DNA from 3 places in the Flavobacterium sp. MEB061 genome. Region 1 is predicted to be linked to each of the others. Evidence: riboswitches for the same ligand, from Rfam matches in the RefSeq annotation. Region 1 holds a riboswitch; each other region holds the start of a gene.

The links. A riboswitch is a leader RNA that binds a small molecule or an ion and turns the genes downstream of it on or off. The one in region 1 is predicted to bind S-adenosylmethionine.
Region 2: it holds a riboswitch for S-adenosylmethionine, as region 1 does, so the genes downstream of both, RT99_RS18130 (alpha/beta fold hydrolase) here and RT99_RS21650 (aminotransferase class V-fold PLP-dependent enzyme) in region 1, are expected to answer to the same signal.
Region 3: it holds a riboswitch for S-adenosylmethionine, as region 1 does, so the genes downstream of both, RT99_RS18215 (homocysteine S-methyltransferase family protein) here and RT99_RS21650 (aminotransferase class V-fold PLP-dependent enzyme) in region 1, are expected to answer to the same signal.

The regions. Positions count from the first base shown of each region.
Region 1 covers NZ_JXQR01000074.1:111,037-118,817, forward strand. Annotated here, with positions in the region: gene RT99_RS21640 (glycosyl hydrolase family 32) at 1-1,171, shown strand, start outside; gene RT99_RS21645 (nucleosidase) at 1,446-2,042, opposite strand; SAM riboswitch class I at 2,265-2,364, shown strand; gene RT99_RS21650 (aminotransferase class V-fold PLP-dependent enzyme) at 2,751-4,250, shown strand; gene RT99_RS21655 (DUF763 domain-containing protein) at 4,333-5,553, opposite strand; gene RT99_RS21660 (hypothetical protein) at 5,741-6,085, opposite strand; gene RT99_RS21665 (hypothetical protein) at 6,536-6,973, shown strand; gene RT99_RS21670 (two-component regulator propeller domain-containing protein) at 7,164-7,781, shown strand, end outside.
Region 2 covers NZ_JXQR01000045.1:107,929-115,709, reverse strand. Annotated here, with positions in the region: gene RT99_RS18145 (PLP-dependent aspartate aminotransferase family protein) at 1-814, opposite strand, end outside; gene RT99_RS18140 (OsmC family protein) at 957-1,382, opposite strand; gene thrA (bifunctional aspartate kinase/homoserine dehydrogenase I) at 1,450-3,864, opposite strand; gene RT99_RS18130 (alpha/beta fold hydrolase) at 3,866-4,849, opposite strand; SAM riboswitch class I at 4,929-5,036, opposite strand; gene RT99_RS18125 (hypothetical protein) at 5,225-5,425, opposite strand; gene RT99_RS18120 (aspartate kinase) at 6,049-7,137, opposite strand; gene RT99_RS18115 (O-acetylhomoserine aminocarboxypropyltransferase/cysteine synthase family protein) at 7,337-7,781, opposite strand, start outside.
Region 3 covers NZ_JXQR01000045.1:124,055-131,835, forward strand. Annotated here, with positions in the region: gene RT99_RS18190 (HEPN domain-containing protein) at 1-1,640, shown strand, start outside; gene cobA (uroporphyrinogen-III C-methyltransferase) at 1,633-2,406, shown strand; gene RT99_RS18200 (bifunctional precorrin-2 dehydrogenase/sirohydrochlorin ferrochelatase) at 2,583-3,164, shown strand; gene RT99_RS18205 (NAD(P)/FAD-dependent oxidoreductase) at 3,262-4,314, shown strand; gene RT99_RS18210 (TfoX/Sxy family protein) at 4,460-4,819, shown strand; SAM riboswitch class I at 5,149-5,263, shown strand; gene RT99_RS18215 (homocysteine S-methyltransferase family protein) at 5,577-6,581, shown strand; gene RT99_RS18220 (tetratricopeptide repeat protein) at 6,593-7,525, shown strand.

The sequences.
Region 1 (7,781 bases):
GAAAGAAAACGAATATGGTCTTCCCTTAAAAAGTCAGGCACCTTATTATGAAAGTTCGGCCAATAATCCCCGCGAATGGATTAGTTTTAGAGACCCGTATAAGTATGAATTTGAAGGCGAAGATTATTTGCTAATTTGTGCCAGAAGTGCCATTGGACCAACTTACAGAAGAGGGTGCATTGGTGTAGCAAAAAGAGAAGCGACTGGTTTTGTGCTTCAAAAACCGCTGCATGTTCCGTATGTATATGATGATGTGGAATGCCCTTGTGTAGTCGAAATAAAAGGAATGCATTATTTATTGGGCTCGATTCGCGAAGATATTAAGGTTCGCTATTGGTTTTCTCCTGATTTTAAGGGAGAATATCATGCTTTTCATAATAATGTGCTAATGCCACAAGGTAATTATGCCGCAAGAATTGTAAAAGAGGGCGATTATTTTTTGATTTACAATTTTTATTTTGTGGGAGGAAATGTCAACACACATCGCGTAATTCCGCCACCAAAACAATTAGATGTTGATACCAGCGGCAGACTTTTATTAAAAACCTATCACCATTGGGAAACGATTTATCAGAGAACAATTGAGCAAAAGAACTTACCAATTCCGGTGCCTATTTTAGGAAATCCATCTGCAAATTTTGTTTTAGAACATGAAAATAAATGGCGTTTTGGATGCCGAAGCGGTTATGAAGTTTTTTGTTTTGAAAAACCATCCAATGATTTTGTGTGGGAAGGAACACTGGCGGTTGAAGGAATGGGAAAAACAGGCTTTGTAATTGAGTGTGATGAAGAAGGAACTGCCTATTATGTTTCGATTGATTTTGTAAATGGTTTTGTCCAGTTTCGAGCGTGGGGATTTAATGAAAAAGACGTCAAAAACAATTTTATCTTCGAAAATATTCAAACGAATCAATTTGAAATTGTCGATAAAAAAGAAATCTACTTTAAAATAATCCGTCACGGAAATTACTATGAAGTATCGATAAATGAAGTGGTTAAATTAACTTTATTGGATTTTAAATACAGCGAAGGAAAAATAGGGGTCTATGTTTGTTCTGCCATTGTATCCTTAAAAGATTCAAAGATTCACGTAATTCCAGAACCGGAAAATGAATACGCAACTTCAGATCCAAATAAAGCTTTTGATGAATATTTGAAAAAATCGCATTAAGAAGGAAGAGGATAGAAGCAAGAGAATAGAGAATAGAGGAAAGAGAATACAAGCAAGAGAATAGAGGCAAGAGGATAGAAGAAAGAAAGAGAGATCAATATAGCCCAAGGTTTCAACCTTGGGGGACATGCATAATAAAAATGCATTATGTCCCAACGGTTGAAACCGTTGGCAATGTTTACAAGTAAAATAAATTATGGCTTTTACGAATTTGCACGAATTGGTTTTAAGATTAACTAATTAAAAATTCGTGCAAATTCGTGAAATTCGTGTTTTAAATCTTTTTTTTATTGAGTTGTAAAATGTTTCCGAAAGCTGCGGCGGCTTTGTGAACCTGAATAACCCAATCATCAGCGGCATTGTCATCTGCACCATCTGAAATATATTTTAGACATAAAAACGGAATATTTTCTTTCATGGCAATCATGGCAAGGGCGTAAGCTTCCATATCTACCACGTCGTAGATTTTGGTGGCATGACCCATTTCAAAACTATCACCTGTTCCACAAATGCCTATTTGCAGGTTATCCATTGCCAAACCATAGTTAAGAATCACTGGTAAATCAGAAAGCGGAGTTTCATATTGCGCAAACCCTAAACCTCTCACATCCATATCTCTTTGCACAAATTTAGTACAGCAAATAATGTCGCCTTTTTGAAAAGAATTGCTTCCTGCAGATCCAAGATTAACGATTAAAGATGGTTTTTTGTTTTGAATAACTTTGGTTAATTCATAAGCTGCATTTACTTTTCCGATTCCGGTAATGAGCGTATTTTGACCAACGAAAACATCTGCCGCTTCAGATTCTAATGCAAATGAGAATAATACATCTTTTAGTGGAAAAGATAATTCGGGTGTAATTTTTATCATTAAATAAGTTTATTTTTCGATATGCAAAGATGCTCATTTCAACTAAATAATAAGTTATAGAAAGAAATGATTTATGTCAATTGTTTGAAGTGTTTATTGTTCAGAAAAGAGATCTTACAATGCGTAATACTTTATTTATTGTTAAAAATTAAAAAAAACAATTTTTAACTATATTAATTCGATAGAATTTATATATATTTGCAGAGTAGAAAATTTCTACATGACTTATCCAGAAAGACTGAGGGAATAGGCCCGATGATGTCTTAGCAACCTGTTGCCAAATAAGGTGCTAAATCCTTCCGCTACGGCGGACAGATAAGAAAGATTTCGTTTAGTAAATCTGAATAAGCTCATCAATATTAAATTTTTTTATTATTAAAATGAAAGCTGAGCTATTATTATACGCCAATTTTACAGAAACCAATCTGCTATTTCAGGAAAATAAATCTTTAGTTTTTCGAATGCACGGCAGGTAATTTTTTCCAGTCTATTTCCCTTTATTGACGTTACGTTAGGCCATTTCAAATTGGTCAGGGAACACTTATGTTCAATTTTAAATCAAATTATTATGAAAAATATCTTATTAAGCAACACTAATAATCAACTGCGATATATCGGTTACAAAACCTTAAAAAATCACTTCGAAAATTTGGATTCTTCCAAAGATTCAACGAGAAATAAAATATGTTAATTTAAAATGATAGGGAAATGAATGTTATTGAGAAGCAAGTAAAAACAAGCCAATTAGAAAAGTATTTTTCGAAATTTAGAGAAAATACAATAGGAGTAAATCACATTTTTGAATCCATTTACGGAAAACAAAATTTATTATATGCTGACTGGGTTGCCAGCGGAAGATTATATATTCCGATTGAAGATATAATGCTCAATAAAATAGGTCCGATGATTGCCAATACGCATTCATTTTCAAGTCAAACCGGAAAAGCTTCGACGTATGCTTATCAGCATGCCAGAGCAGTAATTAAAAAACACGTTAACGCTAATGAATCTGATGTTTTGGTTACCACAGGAACCGGAATGACAGCAGCTTTATCTAAATTACAGCGTTATCTGGGGTTGCGTACTGCCGATAATAAATTGCATTCTGAAACTATCGATAAAACAGATAGACCAGTTGTTTTTATTACGCATATGGAGCATCATTCTAATCAGGTTCCGTGGTATGAAACCAATGCCGATGTGGTTATTTTACCTGCCGACGAGAACAATTTGGTAAACCCTGAAATTCTTGCCGAAAAAATAAAAAAATACGCAGACCGAAAACTAAAAATCGGCTCTTTTACGGCTTGCTCAAATGTATCCGGAATAATTACGCCTTATCATGAATTGGCAAAAATCATGCATCAAAATGGTGGTTTTTGTTTTGTTGATTTTGCAGCTTCGGCACCTTATGTAAAAATTGATATGCACCCAAAAGACCCCGAAGAACAATTGGATGCGATTTTCTTCTCTCCACATAAATTCCTGGGTGGTCCCGGAACCTGCGGTGTTTTGGTTTTTAATGAAAAGTTATACAAAAGCAACATTCCCGATAATCCGGGCGGAGGAAACGTAAAATGGACAAATCCATCCGGAGGATATCAATATAGTGACATAATAGAAGTAAAAGAAGATGGCGGAACTCCAGGATTTTTGCAGGTAATAAGAACTGCTTTGGCTCTGGAACTAAAAGACCAGATGAAGGTAGAAAACATAAAAAACAGAGAAAAAGAATTGCTTGATCTTTGTTATGCAGCGTTTAGTAAAATTCCGGGTTTATCTATTTTGGGAGATATTGCGACCGAAAGAATTGGCTGTGTTTCTTTTATAATTGAAAACATTCATTACAATTTGGTTGTTAGACTTTTAAATGACCGTTTCGGAATTCAGGTTCGTGGCGGCTGGTCCTGCGCCAGTACGTATGCGCATTATTTGTTTGCTATTGACGAAGAAAAATCAAAGGAAATTACAAACGAATTGCTTCAGAAAAATCAAACCAATAAACCGGGATGGGTTCGTTTATCCCTGCATCCAATCATGACAAATGAAGAACTTTTGTTTATTTGTGATGCTATACAGCAAGTTGCGCAAAATTATCAGGAATGGCAAAAAGATTATAAATACAATAGTTCTTCTAATGAATTTGAGAATGTTATAATTGGAGAAGATATTGAAAAAGAGGTACAAAAATGGTTTGAGCTCGGGTAATATAAATGTGCTTTTTAATAAAATTTAAAAACTCATTTCATTACCGAAATGAGTTTTTTTTTTGCTAAAACCTGTTATCAGTTTAAAATAATTCCAATTGATTATTAGGGTTTGAAGGTTTGCTTTTTGGAGGTTTGGCATCTCCAAAAATAGTTCTTCCGCCATATTTGTGCGATTCATCACGTTCTCTTTGAATCAGGGCATCAAAGTTAGAATTGGGTGTAAAACTTTCTTCGGCTTTTCTTGAAATCTCTGATAATTTTTGAATTGCCTGTATTTTGTCACTATTTCCAATTTTAGCACGATTAATTGCCCTTTGCAAAGTATCAATTGTTTCATCATAAATTTTTACAGGAACAGGAAACGGATGCCCGTCTTTTCCGCCATGAGCGAAAGAAAAACGTGCCGGATCTTCAAATCGGGTAGGAGTGCCGTAAATTATTTCACTAACCAATGCTAACGATTGTAAAGCTCTTGGTCCCATTCCTTTTAAAAGCAATAATTCTTCAAAATCTTCCGGTTTATTTTCGTGGGTTGCCCACAACATTGCGCCCAATCTTTTCATATTCACATCTTCCATTCTCACATCGTGATGTGCAGGCATAGAAAGATGCTGCATTTCTTTCATGATTCTTGTTGGAGATTCTTTAGATAATTCTAAAATACCTTCTCTGGATTTTGTGGCCGCCTCAGCCGTAAGATTTAAGATTGTGCCTTGATTTTCGCCGTAAATAAAGGTATGCGGCTCATTTATAAAGGATTTTAAATCTTGCGAATGCCAATGATATCTTCTGGCAGTTTGAGAGTCAGGATTCATTCCTTGCTGAATAACAGCCCATTGTCCTTTATTATCAACGATAAAATTGTGCTGGTACAATTGAAATCCGTCCTGAATGGCCGTATTATCAACTTTGGCGGTTAGTCTGCTGCAATTGGCAAGATTGTTTCCGTCAAGACCTGTTTTTTCGCCAACAAATAAAAGTTCCTGCGGCGTTAGCATTGAATGTTTGCCTTTGCCTCCGCAAATATATATTCCTAATTCTTTTGAATGCGGGTTTACTGATTTTTTTAAGGCTCCAAGTACAGAAGTTGTAATCCCCGAAGAATGCCAGTCCATGCCCATTACGGCACCAAAACTCTGAAACCAAAAAGGATTACTCAGTTTACTTATTACTTCAGAAGTAGAAAATTCCATAGCAATCGTTTCTACAATTGCAAAGCCAAGTTTAGACATTCGTTCAACAAGCCACAACGGAACATGCCCATAATGTAAAGGAAGATCTGCCGTGCCGGAACGTTTCATTTGATATAATTTGGATTACTGCAAAATTAAGTAAAATAGTTTAAAACGCTTATTTGCAAAAGAAATGATTAAGAATACATTAGCATATTTTCGTAAATAACAGATTGTTATCAGCAAAATAAAAACCGCAGGATTTTGCCCGGCGGTTTAAATTACTTTTATAAAATCCCGATTTTTATATACAGATTTATCTATTTACATCATCTTCTGTATAGGTATCATCATCTTCAGGTTCGGCAGTAGTTGCATTATATTCATCCAAAGTTCTTCTGTCGGGATCATTATCCTTTTTTAAATCTTCATCCAGATACTGCGGTCTATTGGTGTTTTGAAAATTGGGATCAATATTATCGTTATCATCCAGTCTATGCTGAATTGGATGCTCATTAGCTTTCTCATTGTTATTATATTGATCTCTTTTTTCGGAAGAATTTGCCTGATCCTGATTTACTATAGTATCCTTGCTTTCCATGGTTTCAGATTTATTATTCTGATTATCTGATCTGTCGTTTCTGTGGTCTGAAGTATTCATAATAATAAGTTTAAAGTTAATAATTAATTCAAGTTGCTAATAAAAAAAGTATAATCCCTACGGGATATTCCAGGGCGTGCCTTTCGTTTCTACCAATATTTAACTCCTAACGGAGTAGTAAAAAATATCTCGGAGAGATTACATATTGGTAGAAATCAATTTATTTGTGCCATTTTTTGTCCCGTAGGGACTACACTTTTAATTAGCATTTAATTAGCAATTGAATTCATTACAAATCTATAGACAACAAATAAGAATAAATTACACTTTTTTTATCTTTAATTGTATTATTATCAGTTGTTTACTTTGAAGTTGTATTTAAGAATTTATGGACATTTTGTAATTTTTGGCATCGAATAGTAGAATCTTTTCTCTTTTATTTTTATTTAATTTGAGATATAAAATTACAAGGCTATACAATGTTCATTTTTTAACTAAAAATAACTTATTATGAAAATACCTAGAGAAATTATTAACGGGATTTATATATTTTTAGGAATTGCTGCTTTCTTTTTATTGCTGGAAGTTTTAAATCTTGCTCATCTATTTTATCTGCGTTTATTAAATGTACTTTTTATTTTTTATGGCGTAAACAGAACTTTAAAAATGAATCTTGCTGATGGTAAGAACAGTTTTGTTCCCAACGCAATTTCGGCTATGGTAACTTCTTTTACGGGTGTGGTTATTAGTATTATAGCATTACTTATTTATAGTTATGCTAAAGGAGGAGACAAATACGTAAAATCGTTATCAGAAGCGTTTATGTTTGGAGGCGAGCCATCGGTAGCAACATATTCTTTGTGTTTGTTTTTTGAGGGAACGGCTTCTTGTATAATTGTTACATTGCTACTAATGTTATACTGGAATAACAAATATAAAGCCGACTAAACTTCATAATTATAAAAAATAACTGAAACTTTACTATAAATATAACCTGCATTATAATTGCAGGTTTTTTTATTTTAAAAGAATCAAAACTGTTTCAATGTCCTTTAAATTTCGCTTCATTTTTAACTTAACACACAGTTCATGTTTAAATTAACTTGCAATTGTAAACTTGCGGGTTAAATAATATAAAATGATTCGAGTATTACTACTATTTTGTCTTTCTACACTATATTCTTTTGGACAACAGATAAAATTTGAAAACTTTACAACAAACCAGGGCTTATCAAATAATTCGGTACTTGATATAGAAAGCGATAAAGATGGCGGCCTGTGGATTGCAACCTGGGACGGTCTGAATTATTTTGATGGTTACAGCTTTAAGATTTTTAAGAACAATTTTAAAAATCATAAAACAGTTTCAAGTAACTATATTACAAAATTACAAAAAGATGCCCTGGGACAAATCTGGCTCATTACAAAAGAAGGTAATGTAAACCAATACCTTGGAAATGATGAGTTTGCAGCATTTAAGTTTAAAAGTACTCCAAAAGGTATTCATTTATCTCCAAAAGGAAATATAGTAGTAGAAACAAGTACGGCTTATTATGAATTTAAAAATAATTCCTTTGTCGAAATTCCTCAAAATAATGTACAAAGAACAGATTTTGAAAACTTAAAAAGTATTTTGCTTAGAAAATATCCTAAACTTATTATCAACGATATTTTAAAAGATAAATCAGGAAATATATGGTTTGCCACTCGTGAAAATGGAGTGTATATCATTACAAATGAATCTGATGAGAATAAT
Region 2 (7,781 bases), on a different contig from region 1:
CTACTTTTAAAGCATTTTCGCAATGTTTATCAACACGAACTGCCAGAGTTTCTAAACTTTTTGACAAAACCCAGGCATTAAACGGTGACATTGCCGGTCCTGTATTTCTTGAAAACAGGTATATTTTACGAATCAATTCAGCCTCTCCAACTGCAACTCCGCCTAAAACGCGTCCTTGCCCATCGATTAATTTTGTTGCTGAATGAATCACGATGTGAGCGCCATATTTAATAGGCTGCTGAATGTATGGCGTGGCAAAACAATTGTCGATTATTAAAATCAAATTATGCTTTTTTGCAATTTGACCCAATAATTCCAAATCTACTACATCGACACCTGGATTTGTTGGCGTTTCTGCATATAAAATTTTGGTATTTGGCTTGATGAAACTTTCTATTGTTTCTGGTTTATTGATATCAAAATAAGAAGTTTCAATTTTCCATTTTGGGAAATAAGTCATAAACAACGCATGCGTAGACCCAAAAACACTTCCTGCAGATACAATGTGATCGCCAGAATCCAATAAAGCGGCAAATGTAGAATATATCGCTGCCATTCCGGTTGCAAAAGCATAACCAGCTTCGGCGCCTTCCATTGCACATACCTTGTCAACAAATTCTGTGGTATTTGGATTACTGAAACGAGAGTAAATATTGCGGACTTTTTCTTCTGTAAAAGAGGCTCGCATATCTTCGGCATCCTCAAATACAAAACTCGATGATAAATACAAAGGAGTTGAATGTTCCTGAAATTGTGTTTTTTCTAAATGTGTACGGATGGCTTGTGTTTCAAAACCAAATTCTTGTTCGTTCATTTTGTTTGTTTTTCTTGTTTCATGTTTCAAGTTTCAAGTTTTCTGCATTGCCTAAAACAAGAACTTAAAACTTAAACTTTATAGAGCATTAGTTAATCTTCATCTAAAAATTATCTAATTCTCTAATTGACTCATTTTCTAATTATAAAGCTTCGTTGTTCAACACAACTTTGTATTTAATTGTTGCTGTTGGCTCAACTGTTTTGGCAACTGAACAATATTTTTCGAAAGAAAGCTGTGCAGCGCGTTGGGCTTTTTCAGGATTAATATCGCCTTCTAAATAAAAAACGACATTGATTTCTTTAAAAGGTTTTGCTTCGTCAACTTGCACGCGCTCGCCTTCGACCTCAGCATTAAAGGATGTTATTTCCTGACGCTGTTTCTTTAAAATCGAAATCATATCAATAGCACTGCATCCTGCAACTCCCATTAATACTAATTCCATCGGACTTGCACCTAAATCGCTTCCGCCAAATTCGGCTCTGCTATCAACATCAACTACATGACCTCTTTCATTTTTTAGTTTGAAATGAAACGCGTCGTTTACTCTGTTTAGGGTTACTTTCATTTTTTTTGTTTTTTGTTTTTGTTTGAGCTCAAATCAGAAATCTAAACTCTGCAATCTAAAATCGATATTATCCTTTATCCGACAATCTCAAAATATCTCCAAATACTCCTCTCGCTGTAACCGCAGAACCTGCACCGGCTCCCTGAATTACGATTGGACGATCTCCGTAAGATTCTGTATAAATTTCGAAGAAAGAATCAGAACCTTTTAATCCGCCTAAGGCAGTATCTGAAGAAACAGAAACCAATTTTACTTCCAGATTTCCTTTGTCATTTTGCAAATCTCCAGACAATTCACCAATGTATCTTAATACGTGATTTGGTTTTTGATCGGCTTTTATTTTATCGTAAATTGGGTCGAATTCTTTTAGTTTTGTCAAGAAATCAGAAACATTTCCATCACGTAAATGTTCCGGAATTAAATTCTGAATCGAAATTTCTTCAAACTCGTTTTGCAAATCTAATTCTCTGGCCAAGATCAATAATTTTCTTCCCACATCATTTCCGCATAAATCTTCGCGTGGGTCTGGTTCTGTGTATCCGTTATCAATTGCTTCTTTTAAAATTTCGCTAAACGGAACATCTTTTGCAGAAAAATTATTGAATAAATAACTCAAAGTACCGGAGAAAACTCCTTTTATCTTCGTGATATTTTCACCAGAAAGGTGTAATAATTTTATTGTATCAATTAATGGCAATCCTGCACCAACATTGGTTTCGTACAAATAATTCTTTTGGTTTTCTGCCAAAGCTTTTCTCAATTCTTTATAAAAACCATAGCTTAATGTATTGGCAACTTTATTCGAAGAAATTAAATCGAAACTGCTTTCTATAAACGGAATATAATTTTCTACAAATGAAGCACTTGCCGTATTATCAATCGCGATTAGGTTTTCTAAATGATGCTGATTGGCGTAAGCAATAATATCCTGAATGGTGTAAGCAAGACCTTCTTTTTCAATGTCTGTTTTCCAGTTTGAAGTTACGCCATTTTTATTTAAAAGTAATTTTTTAGAATTGGCAATTGCAAAAACATTCAATCGAACATCTTTTCTTTTTTCGATGGCTGCAGCTGATTCTAAAATCTGATTGATTAAAGTTCCGCCTACTAAACCGTGACCAATAATGGCAATGTTGATTTTTTTAGAAACCCCAAAAATCTCACCGTGAATTACGTTTAAAGCTTTATTCAGCTCCGATTTTTTAACAACCAAACTCACGTTTTTACCCGTAACGGTGTTGTTAAATAATATTGGAACAATTTTATTTTTAATTAATGCCGTGTAAGGCTTATGGAAAGTACTTAAATCCTGACCAATAATTGAAATTACAGATACGTTGTCTGTTACTGTAATCTGGTTTACATCTTTAGAATAAAAGTCGTTTTCAAACTCTTTTTCTAGTTCAACCATTGCGGTTGTTGCTTTATCAGTCGCCACTACAAGCCCAATTCCTCTTTCTGAAGAACCTTGCGAAATGATACTTACACTGATGTTGTGATCGCCCATTACTTTAAAAATTCGGGCATCAACGCCGGCTTTTCCAAGTAATCCGCGACCTTCAAGATTTACAAGAGAAACATTCTCTAATACCGAAAGTGTTTTGATTCCTTCTTTTGCAGAATCTGAAGTGATTAAAGTTCCGCGATTTTCGTGATTGAATGTATTTAAAATACGAAGCGGAATATTTTTTTCCAACAATGGAATAATCGTTTTTGCGTGCAGAATTGTTGCTCCAAAATTGGCTAATTCGTTTGCTTCGTTAAATGAAAGAAATTCGATTTTTTTAGCATCTGCAACCAAATCAGGATTTGCTGTGTAAATTCCGTCAACATGTGTAAAGTTTTGTAATTCTTCAGCATTCAAATAATTAGCAATTAACGAAGCGGTGTAATTACTTCCGTTTCTTCCTAAGGTTGTGGTGTCGTTATTGTTGTTTGAACCAATAAAACCGGTTACAATATTTACAGTCGAACCGTTATGTTCTTTAAAATAATTGACAACATTTTTCTTCGAAAGCTGTTCTAAAGGCTGTGCATCACCAAATTTAGAATCGGTTTTCAGCAATTCTCTTGCATCAACAAAATTGGCCGGAATTCCTTTTTCTTTTAAAATCGAAGTCAATAATTTAGCCGAAAGCAATTCGCCTTTAGACAAAATCTGATCTTTAATTTTATTGCTGTAATCACCAATTAAGCTTACACCTTCAAAAAGTTTTTCTAAAATAGTAAACTCTTCAGATAAATCAACTTGTGGATAATCTGAAATTTGATAGATTTTAAAGTTTTCGAATAATGGTTTATAATTTCCGTTTTTGGCAGCAATTTTTAAAATATATTCTAATTCATCTGTAGCATTTCCGCGGGCAGAAACTACAACGGCAATTTGTTCGCCCTGATTTACTTTATCTGAAATAATTGAGACAACTTTGTTAAGTCCTTCTCCGTTTGATAATGATTTACCTCCAAATTTTAATACTTTCATTTTATTTTGCTATTGTTTCTGCCTTAAAAATATCGGCAAGTAAATGATCTAATTGTTTGTACTCGATTAAAAAAGCGTCATGTCCGTGAACAGAATCTATTTCGTTATAAAAAACATTGTCTTTGAACTTTTTTAATTCCTGATAAGTTTCTCTGTTTTCTTTTGCCGTAAAAAACAAGTCAGAATTAATTCCGATAATGTGAATTGTGGCATTTGTTTTTGATATTAAGGTTTCGAAACTCTCACTATTTCGAGTTATATCTATGGTTTTAAGCAACTGGTTCATTAATTTATAAGAAGCCAATTGGTATCTTTTCTGCAATTTGTCTCCGTGATGCGCCAGCCAGCTTTCTATATTAAAAACAGAAAGATTTGGGTTTGTCGTACGTTGAAATTTTTCTTTGAATGATTCCGGAGATCTGTAACACAACATTGCATGAATTCTCGCATCTTCAATTGGTCGTGATGAATTGTTCAGGATTTGTTCCTGTAAAAAGCAATTGGCAATCATCCAGTCTGTCGATTTCCAGTCTGTTGCAATTGGAATCAGGTTTTGAGTTATGTTTGGTTTTAATGCCAGCATTTCCCAGGCAATTCCACCGCCAACAGAACCTCCAATGATTGTATAAACCTGAGTTATATTTAGGGCATCAAGTCCTTCAAGAAAAATTCTGGCAATATCTCTGGTTGTAAAATCCTGATAATTTTCGATCAAAAATGTATCTGTCCCATTACCCGGAACATTGAATGCCAAAACGGTGAATCTATTTGTATCGATTGTTTTTCCCTGGCCAATTAAATCATTCCACCAGCCATTTTCGCCTGTAACCTGAGCATTTCCGGTCAAGGCGTGATTGACCAAAACAATAGGCGCGCTATGTAATGGCAAACCAAAAACGGTAAAACTTAAAGGTAACGAACGGTAAAGTGCACCATTTTCGGTGGTGAAATTTTGTATGCTAATGGGGTTTGGTATATTTTCCAATTTCAAATCTGTTGTATTATTGATTTGTATCTGGAAATATTAGAAAGAAAAAACTAGTATGAAACTAGAAAAATTCTTGTTGTTATCTTTCCACGTTTGGCGTGGTAGAATGCAGCACCTTCTTCGCTTTACCGAAGGGTTGCTAAGGATTCATCGGGTCTAATCCCTCGTCCTTTCTTTATAACATTTCAATACGTTTTTGAACTTAAAGGTGCAAATTAACTACTAATTTCTTAAACAAACAAATTTTATCGAAACTGATTGCTCAATTTCTTAAACATAATTCAAACTAAAACTATTGTACGCAAAAATTTACCGAACAATTTGCCCAGTAAAATTAAGCAGGTTTTCCCTTATTCTATGATGCTTTTCGATTTAGATAAAAAGCGTTTCATTTTCTTTTGAGTACATCAAAAACAATAAAGAGTTTGGCTCTTTTTTCTCTTCTTTTTTATCTGTTTCAGTTATTCCGAACCTTGGATGGATCAATTCATTCTTTGGCGGCGGCGGATTGTTTCTTTTAGTCCTGTTTTTCAATGTTGAAAATGTTTTTGCGATGTAGTTTAATGTACTCATGATATTAAGTTTTAGTTTGTTGTGTTATTATGTTTACTATTCGTTTATTATTTTGTTAAGAAGCCAAATGAAATAAAAAAACCCTTTTGGATCGGGATACCAAAAGGGTTTAAGTTTTTCAAACTCATATATACTTTTAGTATCAACAGACGCGCACGCAAATAAATGCGACAGAGAACTTTTGGTTCATCTGTAGGGACTTATTCATCTGTGATTTATTTATTGTTTTAAATTCTTGCATTTTCTTATAAAATTAAAAAGCCTCCAAAAAAATTATCGGGAGGCTTTTGCATATGTTTTTATTGTTTTCTTACAATTTAAGCAAAAGACTTCCCAACGGTTTTAACCGAAATGGCGCAAAACATTTTATAGACATTTAAGTTCATTGATTCAGTAGCTTTTGGGTTTAACAAATATGGCAATATTATTTTAATTACGCAAATAAAAAACAATAAATTAATACGAAAATCCGACAAAAAAGTACTTTTTTTCGATATAAAACATCTTACAAAACTTTTGTTACACAAAGCAGAAGTAAAAACTTACAAATAATTGATTTACACCTTAATATTTCCACAAATCAGTTTATCAAAGAACATTTCAAAGCATTTTTTAATTTGGTTTTAAAGCCAAACTGCTTCCTTATTTTTAATTTTTTCGGCAACTTTTAAGATGTCAGTTATAATTCCTCTTGAAATTGCCTGTTTACAAGCCGAAGCACTCTGAATTACGATCGGAACATCGGCATATGATTGTGTGTAGATTTCAAAAATGGTATCAGAACCTTTTAATTGTCCAATTGCCGATGCTGCAGATTCTGAAACTAATTTTACTTCCAATGTGTTTTTCTCTACATCAAATTCACCAACGTATCTTAAGACATGATTATCGGCCTGGGTGATTTTTGAAATTTTAAAATATCGGTCAATCGCTTCTTTATTAAGAATTCCGTTTTTCTCTAAATGCTCTTCTTTAATAAGCGAATTGATTTTAATATCCGACAGTTCAAAATCCTTTCCAATTTCTCTGGTCAGAATGAGCAGTTTTTTTGCTGTATCATTTCCGGATAAATCTTCTTTAAAGGTAGAACGCATCAATCCTAATAAACTGGCATCTTTTAAAACAGAAGAAAAAGTGGTTTCTTCATTCGAAAACCGGTTAAAAACATAACTCAGATTATCTGAGAAAACGCCCCGAATCCTTGTTATTTTTTCTCCTGAATAATACAAATCCCTCAAAGTCTGTAAAACCGGAAATCCGGTATCAACCGATGTTTCGTACAAAAACTCTTTGTCGTACTTTTTAAGATTTTCGCGTATTTCTTTATAAAGATCAAGCGGAAGCGTATTTGCCTTTTTATTTACCGCTACAATATTGAATCCGTTTTGAATCAATGTATTATAATGACTTATCAATTCGTCGCTCGCCGTGGCATCAACAGCAATCAAATTTTCAAATTCGTTTTCTTTTGCAAATTCTATGATATCTTCTACTTTAAACGGAACAGCCAATTGCACAAAATTGGTTTCCCAGGCATATCCAACGCCTTCTTTCTCGAAAAAAGCAACTGTAGAATTGGTGATTATCGGAAAATGAAAATCGATGTTTTTACTTTGCAGAAAAAATTCCTGACTTTCAATTATCTGATTGATCAAAGTGCTTCCGATATTTCCAATTCCGAAAAGGATAATATTTATTTTAAGCTTTGACATAATTTTAATTTTAATTTATTAAACCATATAAGTTATATAAGTTCATATAATGTGTCGACGATTATAATTTAGACGCACTGCTGTGCGTCTCTACTTATATGGTTCAAAACTTTATACTTGAATGCTTTTCTCATAAAAAATCACCTTTAGCAAAAACTCACTCGCTAAAGGCAATTTTTCAAACAAAAAACAAAAAAACCTAATTTTTATTGATGCTGTATTGTGACTGAGTCACACTTGCAAAAACCGTTTTTAAGTCGGCTATTAAATCTTCGATATCTTCAATTCCAACAGAAAGTCTGATCAAATCTTTTGAAACTCCTGTTTCAAGTTGTTCATCATCTGTTAGTTGTTGGTGCGTTGTACTTGCCGGATGGATAATTAATGATTTTGTATCACCAATATTGGCCAGCAATGAGAATAATTTCGTTTGATCTACTACTTTTTTGGCTGCTTCAAAACCACCTTTTAATCCAAAAGTGATAATTCCGCTTTGTCCTTCCGGAAGATATTGTTTGGCTAAATCGTAATATTTATTATTTTTCAAACCCGGATAATTTACCCAAACCACCTCATCTTGTTTCTCTAACCATTCGGCAAGAGCTAAAGCATTTTCGCTGTGTTTTTTAATTCGAATTGGCAAT
Region 3 (7,781 bases), on a different contig from region 1:
CTTTATTTCAATATTTATTAAGAAACCCCATTTGTCAGGAAATGGGACGTAAATTCAAAATTTCGTTCTCTTCATCTGATGAAGATACTGCTTTGAGTTATTTACACGATTTAGGATTTATTCCCAAAGTTGTAGATGGCGTTCGCGGTTTCAAAATCATGTTTGGTGGCGGTTTAGGATCTCAGCCAGCACATGCTGAATTACTTTCAGAGTTTGTTCCGGCAAATGAAATCATCCCGACAGCAGAAGGAATTATCCGTATTTTTGACCGTTACGGAGAGCGTGCAAAAAGAATGAAAGCGCGTATGAAATTCTTAATCAAAGAAATGGGAAGAGATGTTTTTCTTGATTTAGTTGAAAAAGAGAAAAAAGCAATCGCTTTTGAAAACTACGAAATTGATACAACAGCTTTTGAAGGTGCAATTCCGGAACCATTATTAGAAGTTCCATCAGTTACTATTGAAGATACCAAAGCTTATGAAGCGTGGAAAAAATCAAATGTAATTAAGCAAAAGCAAGATGGTTATTATGCTATCGGAATTAAAGTTTTATTAGGAGATTTTTATACCGATAAAGCCAGATTATTAGCCGATTTAATTAAGAATTACGCAGCAAATGAATTACGTTTTTCATTGCGTCAAAATATTGTAATACGTCACGTAAAAGAAGAGAATCTTCCTTTCTTTTATCAGGAATTAGCCAAACTGGACTTCGTTCATTTAGGCTATAATTCTACAGCAGATATTACAGCTTGTCCGGGTACAGATACTTGTAATTTGGGGATTGCAAGTAGTACCGGGATTGCAGAAGAATTAGAAAAAGTTTTAAATGCCGAATATCCTGAGTATTTGAACAATCAGGAAATCGAAATCAAAATCTCTGGTTGTATGAATGCTTGCGGACAACACAATATGTCAGCAATTGGTTTTCAGGGAATGTCGATCAATTCAGGAAAACTAGTAGCTCCGGCATTGCAGGTTTTATTAGGTGGAGGAAGATTAGGAAATGGTGCAGGACGTTTTGCTGATAAAGTAATCAAAATTCCAAGCCGTAGAGGACCAGATGCTTTGCGTACCATCTTAAATGATTTTGATGCTAATGCAAACGGAGAAAAATTCCTTAACTATTACGATCAAAAAGGAGAGAAATATTTCTATGAAATTTTGAAACCTTTCGCAGATGTAACCAATCTAACCGAAGCTGATTTTGTAGATTGGGGTAATGCAGACAATTATGTAAAAGCAGTTGGAGTTGGAGAATGTGCCGGAGTTGTGATCGATTTAGTAGCAACTTTATTGTTAGAAGCTAAAGATAAATTGACATTTGCTCAGGAATCATTCGAGGAGGGAAAATGGTCAGACGCTATTTACCATGCTTATGCTGGATTTGTAAACGGTGCAAAAGCATTATTACTTTCAGAAAACGAAAAAACAAACAATCACGCAGGAATTGTTGATTTGTTTGATACCGTTTTTGTTGAAAGTGCAAAAATTGGATTACCAACAACATTCAGAGAATTGGTATATCAAATCAATCAAAATGAACCAAGTGAAGCCTTCGCAAAACAATATATTGAAGAAGGAATTGCGTTTTTTGCAATTATAGAAAAATACAGAGCTCAAGAATTAGCAAATGCTTAATATTAAACCAAAAGTAACTTTAGTCGGTGCAGGTCCCGGCGATCCGGATTTGCTTACGCTGAAAGGTGTAAAAGCATTGGCTGAAGCGAATGTGGTTTTGTACGATGCATTGGCCAATGACGAAATACTGGCTTACGCTCCTAAAAATTCCATCAAAATTTTTGTTGGAAAAAAGATAGGCAATCACGCTTATACGCAGGATCAAATCAATCAATTGATTGTTGATAATGCATTGACTTACGGAAATGTAGTGCGATTAAAAGGTGGTGATCCGTTTATTTTTGGGCGGGGAAGCGAAGAAATTGAATTTGCAGAAAGTTTTGGAATCGAAACAGTTGTCATTCCTGGAATATCTTCCGTAGTTGCCGTTCCCGCAAGTCTGGGAATTTCAATTACAAAAAGAGGTGTTTCAGAAAGTTTTTGGGCTATTACAGGAACAACTTCTGATAGAAAATTATCTGCTGATGTTGCTTTGGCCGCTCAATCATCTGCAACAGTTGTTATTTTGATGGGAATGCACAAATTGCCTCAAATTATCGATTTGTTTCAAAAAGAAGACAAAGGAGATTTGCCTGTAGCAATCATCCAAAACGGAACAACCAAAGATGAAAAAGTGGGAGTTGGAACAGTAAATTCAATTTTAGAAATTGTAAAAGAGAAGAAACTAAGTTCACCAGCAATTATCGTTCTGGGAGAAGTTGTGAGAGAAAGCAATAAATTAAAAGGATTTTACGAAGAATTTCTATCAAAAGAAATAGTTAGATAAAGTTCCGTAGGAACGATCCATATTGTAGCGCCGGGTTTCAACCCGGGGAACGCGAGATTATGATTTTGGATTTCAATCTAATGATGCAAAGAATTAAATTTATTAGGTTAAAAACGACCGAATTTAATTCGATAAAATAAAAATCATCTAATTTTGATTGGATAAAATTAAATGAAATGGAACAGAACGAATTATATCCGATATTCTTAAAACTTCACAATCTAAATGTGTTGATTGTGGGCGGAGGAAATGTTGGACTAGAAAAGCTCTCTTTTTTATTAAAATCGAGTCCGAATGCAAATGTTGAGGTTGTAGCGCCGGATTTTCATTTAGAAATTAAAGTATTAGCCGAAAATCATCCTTCAATTAAATTGACGGAAGCCAAATTTAAAAAGAAAATGCTCAAAAAACGCCATATGGTAATCGCTTGTACCGATGATTTTGAAGTCAATAAAAGGGTTTACGAATTGTCGAGAAAGCGTTATTTGATTTGCAATATTGCCGATACACCAGATTTGTGTGATTATTATTTAGGCGGAATCGTAACGAAAGGAAACGTAAAAATTGCTATTTCGACCAACGGAAAATCGCCAACAACCGCTAAAAGGTTAAGAGAGTTTTTTGAAGAGGTAATTCCGGAAGATATCAACCAAATGGTAGAAAATCTTAATGAATATCGCAAAACCTTAAAAGGCGACTTTGAAGAAAAGGTAAAAAGAATGAATGAAATAACCAATTCATTAAAAAATAAAGAATAGAAAATTGCGCAAAGAAATCAATGACAAAAATCATTGGCAGTAGAATAAATTATTCGTTTCTTTGTATTATTAAGAATGATTATAAACAACAACCATAATGATTAAAACAGATATACTTATAATTGGAGCAGGACCAACAGGTTTATTTGCCGTTTTCGAGGCAGGATTATTAAAATTAAAATGTCATATTCTAGATGCTTTGCCACAAGCAGGAGGACAACTTTCAGAATTGTATCCAAAAAAGCCTATTTATGATATTCCTGGTTTCCCTGAAGTTTTAGCAGGAGATTTAATTGATAACTTACAAGAGCAAATTAAGCAGTTTGAGCCAGGTTATACATTAGGAGAACGCGCTGAAACTATTGAAAAACAAGAAGACGGAAGTTTTATCGTAACCTCAAATAAAGGAACTAAATTTCACGCGCCTGTTATTGCAATCGCTGGAGGTTTAGGAAGTTTTGAGCCTCGTAAACCACTTATAGAAGATATCGAGTTTTATGAAGATAAAGGAGTAAAATACTTCATCAAAAATCCGGAGAAATTCAGAGATAAGAGAGTTGTAATTGCCGGAGGAGGAGATTCAGCATTAGACTGGAGTATCTTTTTGGCCAATGTAGCTTCAGAAGTAACTTTAATTCACCGTAGAAATGAGTTTAGAGGAGCTCTTGATTCTGTAGAAAAAGTACAGGAATTAAAAACATCTGGGAAAATTAAATTAATTACGCCTGCAGAAGTAATCGGAATCAATGGTGCAGAGCACGTTGAATCGTTAGATATCGAAGAAAACGGAGCACACCGCAAAATTGAAACAGATTTCTTTATTCCACTTTTCGGATTAACGCCAAAATTAGGGCCAATCGCAGACTGGGGATTAGAAATCGAAAAAAATGCCATTAAAGTAAACAATGCATTAGATTATCAAACTAATATTCCGGGAATCTTCGCAATTGGAGACGTAAACACATACCCAGGGAAATTGAAATTGATTTTATGTGGTTTCCACGAAGCGACTTTAATGTGTCAGGCTGCATACGCAATTATCAATCCGGGTAAAAAATATGTATTAAAATATACAACAGTTTCTGGAGTAGACGGTTTCGACGGAACTCGTAAAGAAGCGCCGAAAGCAGTTGTGAAAGCTATAGTTTAGTTTTTAAGCTTCTAAGATACTAAGGTTCTGAGGTTCTAAGTTTTTTACTTAGCATCTCAGAACCTTTCTCGTTTACAGTCTTTTATGGAATATTAATTTCAAAACTTTCTATCTTAGTAACTCAGAATCTTAGAACCTTAAAAAAATGGCTTTCGACGAAAATAATGCGCAAAGAATCCGAAGGTTTCTACAACACAAAGAAGCTGACTTTTTCGAAAAGAAAATGTTTGGCGGACTTGTTTTTATGGTAGACAATAAAATGTGCTGCGGAACCCGACTTGACAAACAAACGGGAGAAAATCTTTTGCTTTGCAGAATTGATGATATTGCCTATACAGATGCAATAGAAAGAGACGATATAATACCAATGTCAAGCTCTGAAAGACCAATGAAAAACTATATTTTCGTCACAGAAAACGGCTGGCAAAGAAATAAGGATTTAGAGTTTTGGTTACAGCTTTGTTTAGATTTTAATCCGCTTGCAAAAGCAAGCAAGAAAAAATAAGTAAAAGGACGATTATTTATAATATTGACAAATCCCAGAAGGATGTTATATTTATAGAATTAAGGATATTTATGGAAGAAACCCCATCGGGTGACATATTAAATTATAATAATGAGGTATCGCTCCTCTGGAGCTTTGGTCAAACGGATAATTTTCGGCTATAAAATATTATGCTCCTCCGGAGCTTTTAATACAAGCAAAACACAAAGAAAAATTTTAAACTTAGAACCTCAGTCCCGAGGCTTCAGGATTGCAACTTAGAAACTTAAAAAAACATTTGCAAGTCGCAAGGCTATTTCATACCTTTGCACTGTTCTTAAAATTATTGAAAGTTATCACGAAAGGCGGAGGGAAAGACCCAATGAAACCTTAGCAACCCTTTATCATAAAGAAGGTGCTACATTCTACTTTTTACTAATTCATAGTATTAAAGATAGATAACACAAATACATAAAAGTATTTCTCAAAACTCTTCCTGACAACCATACAATATTATTTTACTGAATTCAGTATCATGAGCGAATCATTGACGCATTTTTTGCTGTCAATAGTTCCCGCTTTCGTCTTTATCTCTCCGTTTCACTGCGAGGATATCGACTCAATCGGGGCTAGTTAGCTTACAATAGTGAATTCTTGGAATTAATGTGAATCAAAACGCGTATCCTAACAGGTTTTCAAAGCCTATTAGGTATGTTTTAAATAATAGAATAAAAAAAGCTTAGTGTCTTAGCGTCTTCGTGGCAAAAGGCAAGCAGTCATGGCAATAACAATTCAGGAAGCAATAAAAAAAAATATCCTAATCCTTGATGGAGCAATGGGAACAATGCTGCAACGCTATAATTTCTCGGAAGAAGATTTTCGTGGAGAGCGTTTCAAAGATTTCCCCCATCCGTTAAAAGGAAACAACGATTTACTATCCATAACACAACCACAAGCGATCCGCGATGTTCACGCTGCCTATTTTGATGCAGGTGCTGACATTGTAGAAACCAATACTTTTTCAGGAACTACGATCGGTATGGCCGACTATTTCCTGGAAGATTTGGTTTATGAATTAAATTACGAATCGGCTAAAATTGCCCGAGAAGTAGCCGATGAATTCACCGCTAAAAATCCGGAGAAACCACGTTTTGTTGCCGGATCCATCGGACCAACAAACAGAACGGCAAGTATGTCGCCAGATGTAAACGATCCGGGTTACAGAGCCGTAACGTTTGATGATTTGCGTATTGCTTACAAACAACAAGTCGAAGCTTTAATGGATGGAGGATGCGATTTACTTTTGGTAGAAACTATTTTCGACACCTTAAATGCTAAAGCAGCACTTTTTGCAATCGAAGAAGTAAAAGACGAACGCAATTTGGATATTCCAATCATGGTTTCGGGAACAATTACCGATGCTTCAGGAAGAACACTTTCTGGTCAAACGGTTGAGGCGTTTTTGATTTCAGTATCACATATTCCGTTATTGAGTGTTGGGTTCAATTGTGCTTTAGGAGCCGATTTATTGAAGCCGTATTTAAAAGCATTATCTCAGCATACACAGTTTAACGTTTCGGCACATCCCAATGCAGGTTTGCCAAACGCTTTCGGACAATACGATGAAACGCCGGAACAAACTCAGGCGCTAATCAAAGAATATTTAGATGATAATTTAATCAATATAATTGGCGGTTGCTGCGGAACAACTCCGGATCATATTCGATTAATTGCTGAGGTTGCGAAGGGTTATAAGCCGAGAGTAGCGCCGATATTAGTCTAATTAATATAACTATGAGAATATTTATAATCGCATTAGCCTTTTTTTCTTTTTTTGCAATTGAGAAATTTTATGCACAAACTGCGGAAATACATTTTAAAAAAGGAAAAGAAAGCTATGAAAAAGAGGATTATATAAATGCTCTTATTGAATATAATAAAGCAATAGAGATTAATCCCAATTATTCGAGAGCATACTGTGGAATTGGAATTATAAAAGCAAAAAAAGAACAATATAAAGAAGCTATAATTGACTATAATAAGGCAATTGAACTTAATTCCAAATATATAAATGCTTATTTTAATAGAGGAATTGCGAAAAAATGTCTTAAGAATTACAGAGAAGCAATAAATGATTTAAATAAAGCTGTACAATTAAATAATGATGATTTAGACAATTTTCCTGATATGTATTATTCCGAAAGAGCTTCAGCTAAAACGGCGTTTAATGATTACAGTGGAGCGATAACTGATTATAATAAAGCAATTGAGTTTAGTAATAAAGATGCTGATTTATATTATAGCAGGGCAAGTGTAAAGTATAGTTCGAGTGATGCTATTGGATCAATGGCGGATTATGATAGAGCAATTGAACTTAATCCAGATTTTACCAACGCATATTATAATAGAGGTTTGATTAAATATGATAATTTAGATTATAAAGGAGCTATTAGTGATTTTAGTAAAGCAAGTGAATTGAGGCCTGACTTTTCGCGACCTTATTCTGCTAAAGGAGATGCATTTGCTAAATTGGAAAAATATGATGATGCAATTATTTATTATGATATAGCGATTAAACAAAGTCCGGATCGTCCAGAGTTTTACCATAATAGAGGGCTTAGTAAATTAAAATTAAATAAAAAAAATGAAGCCTGTTCTGATTTTAAAAAAGGAAAAGAATTAGGTGGAAAGTCTTCAGCTGAAGCGATAAAGGCAATTTGTAATTAAATATGTTACGGAACAAATAGATTATTATATAACAAATGTTGCGTGAGGGATAGAAGTGAAAAGCCCACAGCCTGACGAAGGAAGTGCGAGGACTTGTAGCGGATAGCCCGACCCTTGGGGCACGCCCAAAATAAGATTATTAAAAAACGAAATATACCTACAAGGTTTCGAAAACCTTGCAGGAAAGAAAAGAATAAAAAAAACTCAGAACCTTAGTCCCGAGGCTTCGGGATCAGGATCTTAGTAACTTAGAAAA